3 regions of the Streptomyces sp. NPDC003284 genome follow, and region 1 is predicted to be linked to each of the others. Evidence: riboswitches for the same ligand, from Rfam matches in the RefSeq annotation. Region 1 holds a riboswitch; each other region holds the start of a gene.
The links. Region 1 has a riboswitch for cobalamin ahead of ACWDYF_RS23490 (ribonucleoside-diphosphate reductase subunit alpha). Riboswitches for the same ligand answer to the same signal wherever they lie in the genome.
Positions count from the first base shown of each region.

Region 2: another riboswitch for cobalamin. It lies ahead of ACWDYF_RS33335 (cobalamin biosynthesis protein); the one in region 1 lies ahead of ACWDYF_RS23490 (ribonucleoside-diphosphate reductase subunit alpha).
Region 3: another riboswitch for cobalamin. It lies ahead of ACWDYF_RS02365 (NAD(P)-dependent oxidoreductase); the one in region 1 lies ahead of ACWDYF_RS23490 (ribonucleoside-diphosphate reductase subunit alpha).

Region 1 covers NZ_JBSFSI010000011.1:193,316-198,775, forward strand. Annotated here, with positions in the region: gene ACWDYF_RS23470 (GntR family transcriptional regulator) at 1-44, shown strand, start outside; gene ACWDYF_RS23475 (DUF3311 domain-containing protein) at 193-471, shown strand; gene mctP (monocarboxylate uptake permease MctP) at 468-2,078, shown strand; gene ACWDYF_RS23485 (GNAT family N-acetyltransferase) at 2,181-2,687, shown strand; cobalamin riboswitch at 2,750-2,886, shown strand; gene ACWDYF_RS23490 (ribonucleoside-diphosphate reductase subunit alpha) at 3,010-5,382, shown strand; gene ACWDYF_RS23495 (ribonucleotide-diphosphate reductase subunit beta) at 5,382-5,460, shown strand, end outside.
Region 2 covers NZ_JBSFSI010000025.1:49,956-55,415, reverse strand. Annotated here, with positions in the region: gene cobN (cobaltochelatase subunit CobN) at 1-106, opposite strand, end outside; gene ACWDYF_RS33340 (cobyric acid synthase) at 103-1,623, opposite strand; gene ACWDYF_RS33335 (cobalamin biosynthesis protein) at 1,620-2,594, opposite strand; cobalamin riboswitch at 2,695-2,835, opposite strand; gene ACWDYF_RS33330 (DUF397 domain-containing protein) at 2,963-3,214, shown strand; gene ACWDYF_RS33325 (hypothetical protein) at 3,485-3,949, opposite strand; gene ACWDYF_RS33320 (helix-turn-helix domain-containing protein) at 3,996-4,853, opposite strand; gene ACWDYF_RS33315 (hypothetical protein) at 5,099-5,320, opposite strand; gene ACWDYF_RS33310 (inorganic phosphate transporter) at 5,367-5,460, opposite strand, start outside.
Region 3 covers NZ_JBSFSI010000001.1:518,827-524,286, forward strand. Annotated here, with positions in the region: gene aceA (isocitrate lyase) at 1-107, opposite strand, end outside; gene ACWDYF_RS02355 (short-chain fatty acyl-CoA regulator family protein) at 500-1,912, shown strand; gene ACWDYF_RS02360 (TOPRIM nucleotidyl transferase/hydrolase domain-containing protein) at 1,988-2,605, shown strand; adenosylcobalamin (AdoCbl) riboswitch at 2,720-2,864, shown strand; gene ACWDYF_RS02365 (NAD(P)-dependent oxidoreductase) at 3,111-4,115, shown strand; gene cimA (citramalate synthase) at 4,159-5,460, shown strand, end outside.

The DNA of each region.
Region 1 (5,460 bases):
ACCGCTACAAGTTCGTGGCGCGCCTGAAGAGGCCGATGGACTGATCCCGCCCCGCCCCGCCGTGCCCCTGCGCCCGGTCCCCGGACGATGTCCGTGGAACCGGTATCCGGACAAGGGGTTCCGTTCGCTTGTCACCGTGACCTAGATTGCCTGCGCATCGCACCGGTGACCAGCACAGGAACGGAGCCGCACATGTCAGATGGGCCAGGAGTGGGCAAAGGGGTGGTGACACCCCTGCGGGTGGTCATCGGCCTCTGCCTCGTCGCGCCGTTCGTGGCGATGCTGTGGGTCGGTTCGTACGCGAAGACCGACCCCACGTTCATCGGCATCCCGTTCTTCTACTGGTACCAGATGCTGTGGGTGATCATCTCCACGGTCCTCACGGTGATCGCCCACCGGCTCTGGCAGCACGACCAGCGCGGGCGCCGCACCGGTGACTCCGCGTCCGCGAAGGGCGGTGCGGCCCGGTGAAGGACGGCGTCAACGGCGTCGCGCTCGGCGTCTTCATCTTCTTCTTCCTGCTCGTCACCGTCATGGGCTTCCTGGCCGCGCGCTGGCGCCGGGCGGACAACGAGCACAGCCTGGACGAGTGGGGCCTGGGCGGCCGCTCCTTCGGCACCTGGATCACCTGGTTCCTGCTCGGCGGCGACCTGTACACCGCCTACACGTTCGTGGCGGTGCCCGCGGCGATCTACGCGACCGGCGCCGCCGGGTTCTTCGCGGTGCCGTACACGATCCTGGTCTACCCGCTGATCTTCACCTTCCTGCCCCGGCTCTGGTCGGTCTCGCACAAGCACGGGTACGTGACGACATCCGACTTCGTGCGCGGCCGGTTCGGCTCCAAGGGCCTGTCGCTGGCGGTGGCGCTCACCGGCATCCTCGCCACCATGCCGTACATCGCGCTCCAGCTCGTCGGCATCCAGGCGGTGCTGGACGTGATGGGCGTGGGCGGCGGCGAGAACACCAACTGGTTCGTGAAGGACCTGCCGCTGCTGATCGCCTTCGGCGTGCTGGCGGCGTACACGTACTCCTCGGGGCTGCGCGCGCCCGCGCTGATCGCGTTCGTGAAGGACGCGCTCATCTACATCGTCATCGCGGTCGCGATCATCTACATCCCGATCAAGCTGGGCGGGTTCGACGACATCTTCGCGGCGGCCTCCGAGAAGTACAGCAAGGCGGGGGCGGGCGGACTGGCACCGGCCTCGGGCGGCCAGTGGACGTACGCCACCCTGGCGCTGGGCTCCGCGCTGGCGCTGTTCATGTATCCGCACTCGATCACCGCCACGCTGTCCTCGCGCAGCCGCGAGGTGATCCGCCGCAACACCACGATCCTGCCGCTGTACTCGCTGATGCTGGGTCTGCTGGCGCTGCTCGGCTTCATGGCGATCGCGGCGGGTGTGAAGGTGCAGAACGGCCAGCTGGCCATCCCGCAGCTGTTCGAGGACATGTTCCCGGACTGGTTCACGGGCATCGCCTTCGCGGCCATCGGCATCGGCGCGCTGGTACCGGCGGCCATCATGTCGATCGCGGCCGCGAACCTGTTCACCCGCAACATCTACAAGGACTTCATCAAGCCGGACGCGACGCCCAAGGAGGAGACCCGGGTCTCCAAGCTGGTCTCGCTGCTGGTGAAGGTGGGCGCGCTGGTCTTCGTGCTGACCATGGACAAGACCGTGGCCATCAACTTCCAGCTGCTCGGCGGCATCTGGATCCTCCAGACCTTCCCGGCCCTGGTCGGCGGCCTGTTCACCCGCTGGTTCCACCGCTGGGCGCTGCTGGCCGGCTGGGCGGTCGGCATGGTCTACGGCACGGTCGCGGCCTACGGGGTCGCCTCGCCGACGCAGAAGCACTTCGGCGGCTCGGCCAAGGAGATCCCGGGCATCGGCGAGATCGGCTACATCGGCATGACGGCGTTCGTGCTGAACGTGGCCGTCGCCGTGGTCCTGACCTTCGTCCTCAGGGCTCTGAAGGCCCCCGACGGCGTCGACGAGACCCGTCCGGAGGACTACACGGCCGACGCCGGGGACGCCGGTGTCTCCGCCGAGCTGCCGCCCGCCACGGCGGGCAGCGCCCACTGAGCGGACGCCCCCTTCGAGGAGGCCGACGCCTTCGACCGGGCCGACGGGCCGCCGGGAGAATCCGGCGGCCCGTCGCCGTGTCCGTGCGGCACACTCGGGGTCATGGACCTCGTGATCAGGCCGGCGCTGCCCGGCGAGTACGCCGCCCTGGGCGAGATCACCGCCGAGGCGTACCTCCGGGACGGCCTGCTGGACTTCGGAGCCGACGACCCGTATCTGGACGTGCTGCGGGACGTCGCCGGGCGGTCGGCGGCCTGCGAGGTGCTGGTGGCCGTGGCGCGGGACGAGGTGCTCGGCGGGATCGCCTTCGTGCCGTCCGGCGGGCCCATGGCGGATATCGCGGGCCCCGGCGAGGCCGAGCTGCGCATGCTCGCGGTCGACCGCGCGGCGCGCGGCCGGGGCGCGGGCGAGGCCCTGGTGCGGGCCTGCGCGGACCGGGCGCGGGCCACCGCGGGCTGTGTGCGCCTGGTGCTGTCCACCCAGCGCACCATGCACACCGCGCACCGCCTCTACGAGCGCCTGGGCTTCGTCCGCACCCCGCGGCGCGACTGGAACCCCCTGCCCCACCTGGACGACATCCGGCTGCTCACCTACGCGTTGACCCTCTGACACCCTCCGCAGTCGACGCGACACAACATATGGGGGTGGCTTCCACACCCGGCACAAGATGTATGCTCATCCTCGCTGTCGTCGCAGGGGAATCCGGTGCGAATCCGGAACTGTCCCGCAACGGTGTACTCGTACGCACATGCCCTTATGGCCGCATACGAGCGTCAGTCCGAGGACCTGCCGACAGTGCGCCCGGCCGTCCGGTCCGGGTGTCTGACGTCCGGGCCTCGCGGAATGGGCCGGTGGACGCGGCGCCGTGCGCGCTCGTGCTGCCGCTCCCTGCCCTCGCCGAGGCTCCGTGCCGAGCGAGGGAGAGCCACACGTGACCATCGCGCCCGCCGATCCGGTCTCAGCCGAGGGCCGCCTGGAGAACGACGGTCCCGGTGCCGCGCTGCTGCGGACCCTGACCGAGCTGACCGCCGACCTCCCCGACGCCGACCCCGGCCGGGTCGCCGCCGCCGCGCTGCGCGGCCGTTCGGCCCGCGCGGACGAGGCGGAGCTGCGGGAGCTGGCCACCGAGGCCGCCGCCGGGCTCATCTCCGAGGACCCCGCCTACTCCCGGCTCGCCGCCCGCCTGCTGACGCTCTCCATCCGGGCCGAGGCCGCCTCCCAGGGCGTCACCTCCTTCACCGAGTCCGTCGCCGTGGGCCACCGGGAGGGACTGATCGCCGACCGGACCGCCGCGTTCACCCGGCTGCACGCGGCCCGCCTGGACGCGCTGGCCGACCCGTCCGCCGACGACCGCTTCGGCTACTTCGGCCTGCGCACCGTGCACAGCCGCTACCTGCTGCGGCACCCGATCACCCGCAAGGTGATCGAGACGCCCCAGCACTTCATGCTGCGGGTGGCCGCCGGTCTCGCCGAGGACGACAGCACCCGGGCCGTCGACGAGGTCGCCGCGCTCTACGGGCTGATGAGCCGCCTGGACTACCTCCCCTCCTCCCCCACGCTCTTCAACTCCGGCACCCGCCACCCGCAGATGTCCTCCTGCTATCTGCTCGACTCCCCCAAGGACGAGCTGGACAGCATCTACGACCGCTACCACCAGGTCGCCCGGCTCTCCAAGCACGCGGGCGGCATCGGTCTGGCCTACTCCCGCATCCGCTCGCGCGGTTCGCTGATCCGCGGCACCAACGGGCACTCCAACGGCATCGTGCCGTTCCTGAAGACCCTCGACGCCTCGGTGGCCGCGGTGAACCAGGGCGGGCGGCGCAAGGGCGCGGCGGCCGTCTACCTGGAGACCTGGCACTCCGACATCGAGGAGTTCCTGGAGCTGCGCGACAACACCGGTGAGGACGCGCGCCGCACCCACAACCTCAACCTGGCGCACTGGGTGCCGGACGAGTTCATGCGCCGGGTCAACGCCGACGCGCAGTGGTCGCTGTTCTCCCCGGCGGACGTGCCGGAGCTGGTGGACCTGTGGGGCGACGAGTTCGACGCGGCCTACCGCAGGGCCGAGGAGGCCGGGCTCGCGCAGAAGACGATGCCCGCCCGCGAGCTGTACGGCCGGATGATGCGCACCCTGGCGCAGACCGGCAACGGCTGGATGACCTTCAAGGACGCCGCCAACCGCACCGCCAACCAGACGGCGGAGCCCGGCCACGTCATCCACTCCTCGAACCTGTGCACGGAGATCCTGGAGGTCACCGACGACGGGGAGACGGCGGTCTGCAACCTCGGCTCGGTCAACCTCGGCGCCTTCGCCGACCCCGAGACGGGTGACCTGGACTGGGAGCGGCTGGACGAGACGGTCCGCACCGCCGTCACCTTCCTGGACCGGGTCGTCGACATCAACTTCTACCCGACCGAGCAGGCGGGCCGCTCCAACTCCCGCTGGCGGCCGGTCGGCCTGGGCGCGATGGGCCTCCAGGACGTCTTCTTCAAACTGCGGCTGCCCTTCGAGTCCCCCGAGGCGAAGGCCCTGTCGACCCGCATCGCCGAGCGGATCATGCTGGCCGCCTACGAGGCGTCCACCGACCTCGCCGAGCGCAACGGGCCCCTGCCCGCCTGGGAGAAGACCCGCGCCGCCCGGGGCGTGCTGCACCCCGACCACTACGACGTGGAGCTGACCTGGCCCGAGCGCTGGGCGGCCCTGCGCGAGCGGATCGCCGCCGTCGGCATGCGCAACTCGCTGCTGCTGGCCATCGCGCCGACCGCCACCATCGCCTCCATCGCGGGCGTCTACGAGTGCATCGAGCCGCAGGTCTCCAACCTGTTCAAGCGCGAGACGCTCTCGGGCGAGTTCCTCCAGGTCAACTCCTACCTGGTGCGCGACCTCAAGACGCTCGGCGTCTGGGACGCCCGCACCCGCGAGGCGCTGCGCGAGTCCAACGGCTCGGTGCAGGACTTCGCGTGGATCCCCGAGGACGTACGGCGGCTGTACCGCACGGCGTGGGAGATCGGGCAGCGCTCTCTGATCGACATGGCCGCGGCCCGCACCCCGTTCCTCGACCAGGCGCAGTCGCTGAACCTGTTCCTGGAGACGCCGACCATCGGCAAGCTCTCCTCGATGTACGCCTACGCCTGGAAGCAGGGGCTGAAGACCACCTACTACCTGCGCTCCCGTCCGGCGACCCGGATCGCCCGCGCCGCCCAGGCGCAGACCCGCGCCGCCGTCCCCGCCCAGCAGGTGGCCGACCCCGACGCGGTCGCCTGCTCCCTTGAGAACCCCGAGTCCTGCGAGGCCTGCCAGTGATGACCAGCACCAACCGTGACAAGAACCTGCTCGACCCGGGCTTCGAACTGACCCTGCGTCCCATGCGGTACCCGGACT
Region 2 (5,460 bases), on a different contig from region 1:
CGGTCACGTCCACCCGGGTCGGGTTGCCGATCCGGTAGGACGCCCCGCAGGCGCGGGCCGCCAGCAGATCGGTGTCGGCGGTGGACAACAACAACACTGTGCTCATGCGGGCGCTCCCGGTGGAATGAAAGGCAGTCCTTGCGGCGCGCCGGACTCGATGAGCCGCCACAGCGCGTCCGTGTCCGCGTGCTGTTCGATCAGGTCGCCGAGCCGGTCGAGCTGCTCCTCGCGCAGCGCGGCGAACGACGTGGTGGGCGAGGGCACGAAACGGCGGCCCGCGGCGGCGGCGACCACCCGCAGGAAGGCCCGGCGGAAGCCGTCCGACTCCAGCGAGCCGTGCCAGTGCGTGCCCCAGACCGAGCCGGCCCGGCAGCCGTCCAGGAACGGTTCGCCGCCGGTGACGTCGGCGACGCCGTGATGGATCTCGTAGCCCTCGACCCGCTCGCCCAGGGCCGTGCCCTCGGGCCGGGCGAGGGTCTTGTCCGGGGCGAACCGGACGCGTACGGGCAGCAGTCCGAGCCCGTCGACCCGGCCGCGACGGCTCTCGACGTCGTCCTCGATGTGCTCGCCGAGGAGCTGGAAGCCGCCGCAGACACCGAGGACGGGCCGCCCCTCGGCGGCCCGGCGCCGCAGGGCGTCCGCGAGGCCCCGCTCGCGCAGCCAGTCCAGCGCCCGCACGGTGCCGCGGGTGCCCGGGACCACGACGAGATCGGCGTCGGCCAGTTCCTCGGGCCGGTCCACGAACCGCACGACGACGCCCGGTTCGGCGGCCAGCGCGTCCACGTCGGTGAAGTTGGACATCAGCGGGACGGCGCAGACGGCGACCCGCAGCACGTCCTCGCCGACCGGCGGCGCCACGGCGGACTCCCGTACGGCACCGCGCAGCGACACCCGCAGTCCGTCCTCCTCGTCGATGCCGAGCCCGTGCCGGAAGGGCAGCACCCCGTAGGTGTGCCGCCCGGTGAGCCCGTGCAGCATGCCGATGCCGGGTTCGAGCAGCGAGACGTCGCCGCGGAACTTGTTGACGAGGAAACCGGCGACCAGTTCCTGGTCCTCGGGGGAGAGCAGGGCCACGGTGCCGAAGAAGGAGGCGAAGACGCCGCCGCGGTCGATGTCGCCGACGACGACCACCGGCAGCCGCGCGCCGCGCGCGATGCCCATGTTGACGATGTCGGTGCGGCGCAGATTGATCTCGGCCGGACTGCCCGCGCCCTCGCAGATCACCGCGTCGTAGGAGCCGCGCAGTTCGGCCAGGCAGTCCAGCACCGTGCCCAGCAGCCGCTGCTGGCGCCCGCCGTGGTAGCCGCGCGCGCTCATCTCGCCCACCGGCCTGCCCAGCAGCACCACTTGGCTGCTCTGCTCGCCGCCCGGCTTGAGCAGCACCGGGTTCATCAGCGCGGTCGGCTCGATCCGGCACGCCTGCGCCTGCATGGCCTGCGCCCGGCCGATCTCGGCGCCCTCGCGGGTGACGAACGAGTTGAGGGACATGTTCTGCGCCTTGAACGGCGCGACCTTGACGCCCTGGCGCGCCAGCCACCGGCAGATCCCGGCGGTGACGACGCTCTTCCCGGCGTCGGAGGTGGTCCCGGCGACGAGCAGCCCGCCGCCCCGGCCACCGCTCATGACGTACGTCCCTTCGTCCGACGGCCGCGACGGCCGCACAGGAGCCTCACGGCGGCGCATGTGCCGAGCGCGAGCCAGCTCACGCGCCGTGAGAGCCGTACGGCCCGGTCGATGTCACCGGCCTGCACCGCGCGCCCCGCCGCGCCGTTCAGTACCGGCCGGTGCTCCACGCGCCCGGCGTACGACAGCGTGCCGCCGAGGCGGACGCCGAGCGCGCCCGCGAACGAGGCTTCCACCGGCCCGGCGTTGGGGCTCGGGTGCCGTCCGGCGTCCGCGCGCCAGGCGCGCACGGCGCCGCGCGGATCGCCGCCCGCCGCGGTGGCCAGGACGGCGGTCAGCCGGGCGCCCGGCCAGCCCGCCAGGTCGTCCAGGCGGGCGGAGGCCCAGCCGAAGCGCCGGTGGCGGGGCGACTTGTGGCCGACCATGGCGTCCAGGGTGTTGACGGCACGGAAGCCGAGCAGGCCGGGCACGCCCGCGACGGCGCCCCAGACGAGGGCGCCGACCACGGCGTCGGAGGTGTTCTCGGCGACCGACTCGACGACCGCGCGGGCGATCTGGGCGGCGTCCAGCGCCTGCGGGTCGCGCCCGCACAGATGCGGCAGCCGCGCCCGCGCGGCCTCGATGTCGCCGGACTCCAGGGCCTGTCCGACGGCGCGGGCCTCGCGGGCCAGCGAGGTGCCGCCGACCACGGCCCAGGTGGCGGCGCCGGTCAGCAGGACGGAGGCGGTGTACGGGAAGCGGGGGGCGCGGGCGGCGCGGGCGGCGGCGGCCCCCAGCGCGACGGCGCCGCCGGCGCACACGGCGGTGTGCAGCGCGCCCCAGCCACGGTGGTCGTGCCACAGCACACGTTCGACGGCGCCCGCGGCCCGCCCGAACACGGCGACCGGATGCCCGCGGCGCGGGTCGCCGAGGAGCAGGTCACCGAGGAGGCCGGCGGCGGCGCCGTACGCGAAGACGCGATCGGCACCCATCGGGTCAGCCGGCCGCGGGGTCGGTCAGGGAATCGCTGATGAACCTCGGTCGGCAGCCGCGCATGGCGATGGTCCTCACTCAGGGTGTCCGCGCCCTGGTTCGACGTGACCGGCGGCGAGAGTTCCTGGCTTCCGGGGATGTTCCTCCCCGGTGACAGTGGCGGGACCGCGCCGGATTCGCACCGGCTTCCTCTTCTGCCGCCGTACATGGCCCCGGAAGTCCACCACGGCCCCGGAACAGCCGTCAACTTGCCGTTGACCTGCGGCGGGGTGGTGTGCCGAGGCTCATATCCCCGATCCGGGCCCGCGGACTTGAAACGGCTCCTTCTGGCCTCTTTCCCGGCGGCGAAGCTGGGAAGACTCCTGTCATGAACATCCATGGGGGCTGGAGGAGGCGGGCGTTGGCAGGCAGGGAGCCGACAGGGCGCGCCTGGGTCAGGAGCAGCTACTCGGCGAGCGGCGGAGAGTGCGTGGAGGCAGCTTGGGAGCAGGGCCGTGTGCTCGTGGGCGACTCGAAGCGGCCGGTGGACGGCGCGAGCGGGCCCGTGCTCGCCTTTCGCCGTACGGCGTGGTGTGGTTTTCTGGCGGGGCTGGTGAACCCGGAAGCGGGCGGCTCGTGATCGCCCCGGGGGGGGCGGGAGGTGCACCTATGCGGGACCGAGCTGACGGAACGGCGTCGGCGGTGGGAAACCGCGACGGAACCATGGAGAACCGGACGTCCGCGGCGCTCCCGCTGATCCTCTTCTCCTCGGCCACGGGGATCCTCGCGGTGGGGGCCGGCGCGTTGGCGGCGCTGCTGGTACCGGACGGCGCGGCGCGCGGCGTTGTCTGGCTGCTGGTCACCGCGCTGGTGGCCGCCGGCGGCGGACTGTGGTGGGGGCTCACCCCGCTCACGGAGCGGCTGAGGGTCCTGAACCGGGCCCTTGAGACGGTTCAGCCCCGGGGCGAGCCCCCTCGCTGACCCCGCCGGGCACGGCGGCACCGGAGCGCCGACGCAGCGCTCTGCCCACGGTGGCGCCGAGCGCTGTGAGGACCGCCGCGCCGACCGCCCCGGTGACAGTGGTAGTCAGCGGGGTGGCCGCCGCGAACGGAACGGCGGGAGTGACCCGGGTGGCCACGGCGATGCTCAGCAGGAGGACGCTCGCGCACGCCGTGGCCACCAGCATGCGGGCGGACAGCAGCCGGATCTCGTTGGAGACCCGGGCGTTCTCCAGCTCGATCAGCCGCTGAAGCCACTCGGGCTGCTTGATCGCCTCGACCTTGACGGTGTTGTCGTCGAGTGGAGCAGCGTTCTCCGGCTCGGCGCCCCCCGTACGCAGGCGCTGCCACCACGTTCGTATTCCGAAGACCGCCATGGTCCTCCCACCCCGTTCCCGCCCGGGTCGTCGTCCCGTCCCGGGGTCAGCTGTTGTCCAGGCTCCCTCTGACCGCGCCGAGCAGGTCGGTCATCCGGTCGCCCTCGTACGCGATGGCGCTGATCTCCTCGAAGCACTCCTGGTAGCGGGCCATCAGGGCCAGATCATCGCGGCTCGACAAGCCGCCTCCTGGTCCCTCCACGTAGAGCAGGTCGTCGTCGTCGCGGAAGCTGAGCAGGATGAACGGCGTCGCGACGCTGAAGTGCGCCCCGGCGGAGAACGGCAGCACCCGCAGATTGGTGCGCGGGTGCTCCGTGAGGGACAGCAGATGATCGATCTGCCGTCGCATCACGGCGGGTCCGCCGACCTGCCGCCGCACGGCCGCCTCGTCCAGGACGATGTCGATCCGGGGACCGTCGCTCCCGTCGAAGAACCGCTCCTGCCGGGAGAGCCGGAGGTCCACCTGCTGGCGCAGCAGCGACTCGGGGCCCAGCGCCGACAGCAGCGCCGTGGCGTAGTCCTCCGTCTGCACGAGCCCCGGCAGGATGGTCGGGTTGTACATGCGGATCGTGTCCGCCGACCCCTCGTACCCCAGGTACAAGGCGTACTGGGGCGACACCACGTCGCTGTACTGCGCCCACCATGACTGTCCTTTCGAGCCGCGTGCCGCGTCCTCCAGCTCCGCGACCAGACCGGCGTCCGTGACCTCGTACAGCTGGAGCAGGGCCCGCAGGTCCGTGACCCCGAGACTGACCGTCCCGGCCTCGATCCTGATCAGTTTGGAGAGCGACCATTCGAGGGCCTTCGTTGCGTCCCGCTGGGTCAACCCGGCGTTCTCGCGTGCCTTGCGCAGTTCGATTCGCAGCCTGCGTCGGTTGAGGCTCGGATCGATGTCTCTTGGCATGGTGCTCCCTGCCACATGTCGGCGTTGACTTGTCGGGCTGCCACCATCGAACAGTTAACTACCCACTAGAGTAGGTGGCTTAGAGCTCGGCGACCAGCCTCTGGCAGTATGACATGTGTCCTTTCGGTGAGGTCACGAAGAGGGGTCGAAGGCAGCAAAAACCCCCGTAAGCGTCATAGAACGACTCACGGGGGTCGATGCGGATGGTGCGGCCGGGGCCTGAGTGGCCGCAGGGCTTCCTGTGGTCAGCCCAGGATCAGGGAGATTCCGTAGGCGACAGCCGCCGCACACAGCGCGAAGCACGCATAGGCACCGGCGGTGGCGGCGACGGCCGACTCGCCGCGGGTCGACGCGGCCTCGCGGCGGGACAGGCCCGCGATGCCGAGGGTGAACAGGGCCACCAGGCCGACGGTGGCCACGAGACTGACGCCGAAGACGGAGCCGAGCGCCGCCCAGTCGATCTTCATGTCGGAGCTGCTTTCTTGATTCTCGGGAGCCGGGTGGGGCGCGCGGTCAGACGGCCGCGGCGGGTGGGGTGGCCGCCGCCGGGGCCGCGACCGGGCTCGGGTCGAGGACGGGGACGGGCGCCGGGGCGGGGATGGTGGCC
Region 3 (5,460 bases), on a different contig from region 1:
CGGACCACGTCCTCGGCGCCGTAGGTGCGCTCGACGCCCTGCCAGCGCGGGTCGGTGGCCCAGCGCCGCGCGAGTTCCGCGGCCGCCTGTGTGTTCGGCTTGGTCATGTCTGTCACCGTCTCCTCGGTCTGCCACGGATGCGAATTCACCGGCCGTCATGGCATGCAATGGCACTGCGTGTCTTGAACGGCTCGTCGAAGGGTGCGGCCCGCCGCCACCGGTGGTGGGCGCACGTGAGCAACGTTGCCGGTCCAGGACGCCACCGGTGTCAGGATCTCCGACGTCAGGGCGGTGAATCGGACCCCGCTCCCCGGTGGCGCCGGCCCGTTCCGGCGGGCCGCACTACGACTCTGGCACTGGCACTGAGTGCCAACAACCGTGGACGGCTGCCAAGTTCTGCGTATCTTTCCCTCGCTTTTTGCCAAGGTTGCGAAGACCGCGCGCGACGCCGGTTCGCCTAGGCTGGGCGGGACGCGCCGTCGGCCCGGAGGAGTGAGCGGTGAGCAGGACGTACGCGGGCGCCCGGCTGCGGCGGCTGCGCGAGGACCGCCGGATGAGCCAGGCCGAACTGGCCCGGGTGCTGTGCATCTCGCCCAGCTATCTGAACCAGATGGAGCACGACTCCCGGCCGCTCACCGTGCCCGTGCTGCTCCGGCTGACCGAGACCTTCGGCATCGACCCGGGCTTCTTCTCCGAGCGCGACACCACCCGGCTGGTGGCCGACCTGCGCGAGGCGCTGGCCGGGGAGATCGCCGAGTCCCGGGTCACCGCGGCCGATCTCGCCGACCTCGCCTCCCGGACGCCCGCCGTGGCCCGGGTGCTGCTGGACCTCGGCCGCCGCAACCAGGAGCTGTCCGAGCGGCTGGCCGGTGCCACCGACGGCCGGGACGGCGCGCGCACCCCCGTCTCCTCACCGCACGAGGAGGTACGGGACTTCTTCTACCGGCGGCGCAACTACCTGCACGCCACCGACCTCGCCGCCGAGGACCTGGCCGCGCGGACCGGGGTCCGGCCGGGCGAGACGACCGCCGCCCTCACCGCCCGGCTCGCCGCCTCCCACGGCGTCCACCTGGCCGCCGAGACCGGCGACCGGCTGCACCACTACGACGAGAGCACCCGCACCCTGCACCTGTCCCCGCGGCTGCGCCCCGGCCGCCGCGCCTTCCGCATGGCCACCCAGCTCGCCCTGCTGGAACACGGCGACGACTTCGCCCGGCTGGCCGCCGAGGACTTCGCCCCCGGCACCCCGGCCCACGGCCTGACCCGCATCGGCATCGCCCACTACTTCGCCGCCGCGCTGATCCTCCCGTACACCGCGTTCCACGCGGCGGCCGAGGAGGCCCGCTACGACATCGAACGCCTCACCGACCACTACGGAGTCGGCTACGAGACCGTCTGCCACCGGCTGAGCACCCTCCAGCGGCCCCGGCTGCTCGGCGTCCCCTTCTCCTTCGTCCGCGTCGACCGGGCCGGCAACATGTCCAAGCGCCAGTCGGCCACCGACTTCCACTTCTCCCGGGGCGGCGGCACCTGCCCGCTGTGGAACGTGTACGAGGCGTTCGCCGTGCCCGGCCGCATCCATGTGCAGATCGCCGCCATGCCCGACGGGCGCCGCTACCTGTGGACCGCCCGCGCGGTCACCCGGCACCGCGGCGGCTGGGGCGAGCCCGGCCGGGTCTACGCCATCGGCCTCGGCTGCGAGATCCGCCACGCCCACCGCCTCGTGTACTCCGAGGGCCTGGACCTCGGCAACACCGCGGCGGCCACCCCCATCGGCATGGGCTGCCGCGTCTGCGAACGCCTCGACTGCTCGCAGCGGGCCGCGCCACCGCTCGGCCGCCCGCTGCTCATCGACCACCACAGCAGCACCTTCGTGCCCTATCCGGTCACGGGCGCCGGGCCGCTCACGTAGGCCGGGGCCAGGTCCGGGGCGGGGGCCGGGGAAATCCTCTGGCACGGTGGCGTGAGCGGGGCGGAGACTCCTCCCATGGCTGACATGGACGCGTTCCGGGAAGCGGTCCTCGCGTGGGCGTCGGGCGGACCCGGCGGTCCCGCGCGCGAACTGGCCGCGCTGCCGCCCGTCCGGACCGCCGTCCTGCTCGAAGGGCCGAGCGACGCGGCGGCGGTCGACGCGCTGGCCGCCCTGCACGGCCGGGACCTGGCGGCCGAGGGCGTCTGCGTGCTGCCGATGGGCGGTGTCACCAACGTCGGGCGCTTCGCCCGCCTCCTCGGCCCCACCGGTCTCGGCCTGCGCCTCACCGGACTGTGCGACGAGGGGGAGCGCCGCTACTACGCCCGTGCCCTCGCCCCGGCCGGTGCGGCACCGGACGCGTACTTCGTGTGCGCGGCGGACCTGGAGGACGAACTCGTCCGGGCCCTGGGCACCGCCCGCGTCGAGGAGCTGATCCGGGACGAGGGCGACCTGCGCGCCCTGCGGACCTTCGGGAACCAGCCCGCGCAGCGCGAGCGCACCGCGCAGCAGCGGCTGCGGCGCTTCCTCGGCACCAAGAAGGGCCGCAAGATCCACTACGGCCGGGTCCTCGTGGAGGCCCTCGCACCGGGGCACGTACCGGCGCCGCTCGCCGCCCTGCTCGCCGGAGTGTGACCGCCGGGCACCCGGGCGGGCGGCGCTCCGCCCGACCCCTCGTGAATTCCCCTACCGAATAGGGGGGTTCGCGGCGGCCGTAGGGGGGTCCGGGGAACGGGGCCCGCTGCTATACATGGACCACCAGTGCCTGCGAAGCGGGGAAGCCGGTGAGAATCCGGCACGGTCCCGCCACTGTGACCGGGGAGAGATCCCCGGAAGTCAGATTGCCGCCCGCAGGTGTCACGACGAGGCCCACGAGGATGGTGCTGATGCGTTACGGGAATCTCCCGCATGCCGAGACAGGGCGCCGCACGCTTTCGGCGCCGGGTTTCTCCATCCTCGCCTAGCCCCGTCGGGGGCCTATTCCGGCGTGCCCGCGCGCACGCGTTCCACGGTGACCGCACGCGAAGCGACCGCCCCGGCGGCCGTTTCCGCGCCCGTCCCGTGCCGCGTGGCCCGCACACCGCCCCTCCGACACCGCCGATTCCGCGTGCGTGAGCATCCGGGGATGGGAAGAGAAGAAGTGACAAAGATCGTTCTCTGGCGTCCGATGTACGACTCCTCGGGCGCCGAAAGACTGCGCGGCCTCGGCGCCGAAGTCGTCGTCGTGGATTCCTCGGAGGAATCCGAGGTGACGGCGGCGGTGGCCGACGCCGACGCGCTGTGGGTGCGCTATCCCGAGAAGGTCAGCCGCCGGATACTCGCGGCGGCCCCCCGGCTCACCGTCGTCTCCACCTCCGGATTCGGCACCGACAACGTCGATATCGAGGCGGCCACCGAATACGGGATCCTCGTCGTCAACCAGCTCGGTTTCGGCCGGATTCCGGTCAGCGAACACATCGTCATGCTGATCCTGGCCACGCTCAAACAGCTCAACTGGGCCGACCCGGCCACCCGCGACGGCTCCGCCTGGCGGCAGCGCAGCGATCTCAGCCTCCACGAACTGCACGGCAGGACGGTGGGCGTCGTCGGACTCGGCTACGTCGGCGCCGAGACCGCCCGGAAGCTGACCACCGGATTCGGCGCGGACGTACTCGCCTACGACCCGTACGCCGACCCCCGCATCGCCCATCTGGTCGGCGCCGAACTCGTCCCCGATCTGGACGAGTTGCTGTCCCGGTCCACGATCCTCGCGCTCGCACCCGCCCTGACCGCGACCTCGCGGGAGCTGATCGGAGCCGACCAGCTCGCCCGGCTGCCGCGCGGCTCCTTCGTCGTCAACTGCTCCCGCGGCGGCGTCCTCGACACCGAGGCGCTGGTCGCCGCGCTGGAGAGCGGCCATGTCGCGGCGGCCGGACTCGACGTCGTCGAACCGGAGCCGCTGCCCGCCGGGCACCCGCTGCTCAGCCACCCGCGCGTCATCCTCACCCCGCACACCGCCGGACTGACCGCCGAGACCATCGTGCGGATGACCGACTCCGCGGTCACCCAGCTCGGGACGGCGCTGCGCGGCGACCTCCCCGCCGCACCGGTCAACCGCGCCGCCTGGGACGGCGACCGCTCGCGCCGCAGGACCGTGCTCCCGTAGACCGCCGCGCACGGACCCAGGAACTCCCCAGGAAGGACGCCCAGTGGCTCACACCCGCACCACACCGGCAGACACCCCCCTCGGCGACGGTTTCCATCTGTACGACACCACCCTCCGCGACGGCGCGCAGCGCGAGGGGATCTCCTACTCCGTCGCGGAGAAGCTCACCACCGCCCGCACCCTGGACGCCCTGGGCGTCGGCTTCATCGAGGGCGGCTGGCCGGGCGCACTGCCCAAGGACACCGCTTTCTTCGCCCGCGCGGCGGAGGAACTGCACCTGAAGCACGCCGCGTTGGTCGCCTTCGGCAGCACCCGCAAGCCGGGCCGCAGCGCCGAGCAGGACCCGCAGGTACGGGCCCTGCTCGACTCCCGGGCCCCGGTGATCACCCTGGTCGCCAAGTCCGACCGGCGGCACATCGAACGGGCGCTGCGCACGGACGTGGCGGAGAACTGCGCGATGGTCCGGGACACTGTGCGCCTCCTGGTGGCCGAGGGCCGCCGGGTCTTCCTCGACGCCGAGCACTTCTTCGACGGCTACGCCGCCGACCCCGCCACCGCGCTGCGGGTGCTGGACGCCGCCATGGGCGCGGGCGCCGACGTCGCCGTCCTGTGCGACACCAACGGCGGCCAGCTCCCCGGCCGGCTCGCCGAGACCGTCGGCGAGGTCGCCGCCCGCACCGGGTTCCGTATCGGCATCCACTGCCAGGACGACACCGGGTGCGCCGTGGCCAACACGATCGCCGCCGTGGAGGCGGGCGCCACCCACGTCCAGTGCACCGCCAACGGCTACGGCGAACGGGCGGGCAACGCCGACCTGTTCGCGGTCATCGGCAACCTCACCACCAAGCTCGGCATGCCGGTGGTGCCGCGCCCCCGGCTCGGCGACCTCACCCGCACCGCCCGCGCCCTCGCCGAGACCGCGCACCTCAGCCCCGACCGGCACCAGCCCTACGTCGGCGCTGCGGCCTTTGCCCACAAGGCGGGCCTGCACGCCAGCGCGATCAAGGCGGACCCCGCGCTCTACCACCACATCGACCCGGACGTCGTGGGCAACGGCACCCGCATCCTGGTGAGCGAGATGGCCGGGCGCACCAGCCTGGAACTCAAGTGCCTGGAACTCGGCTTCGGACTCGACGACCTGGAAGTCCTCTCCCGGGCGGTCGCCCGGATCAAGCGTCTGGAGGCGGGCGGCTGGTCCTTCGAGGCGGCGGACGCCTCCCTGGAACTGCTCCTGCACGACGAACTGACGGCCGCCGAGCCCGGCGGCCGGGGCGGGCCGGGACGCCCGTTCCCGCCCTTCACCCCCCTGTCGTACCAGGTCGTGGAGCGCCGCGCCCCGGACGGC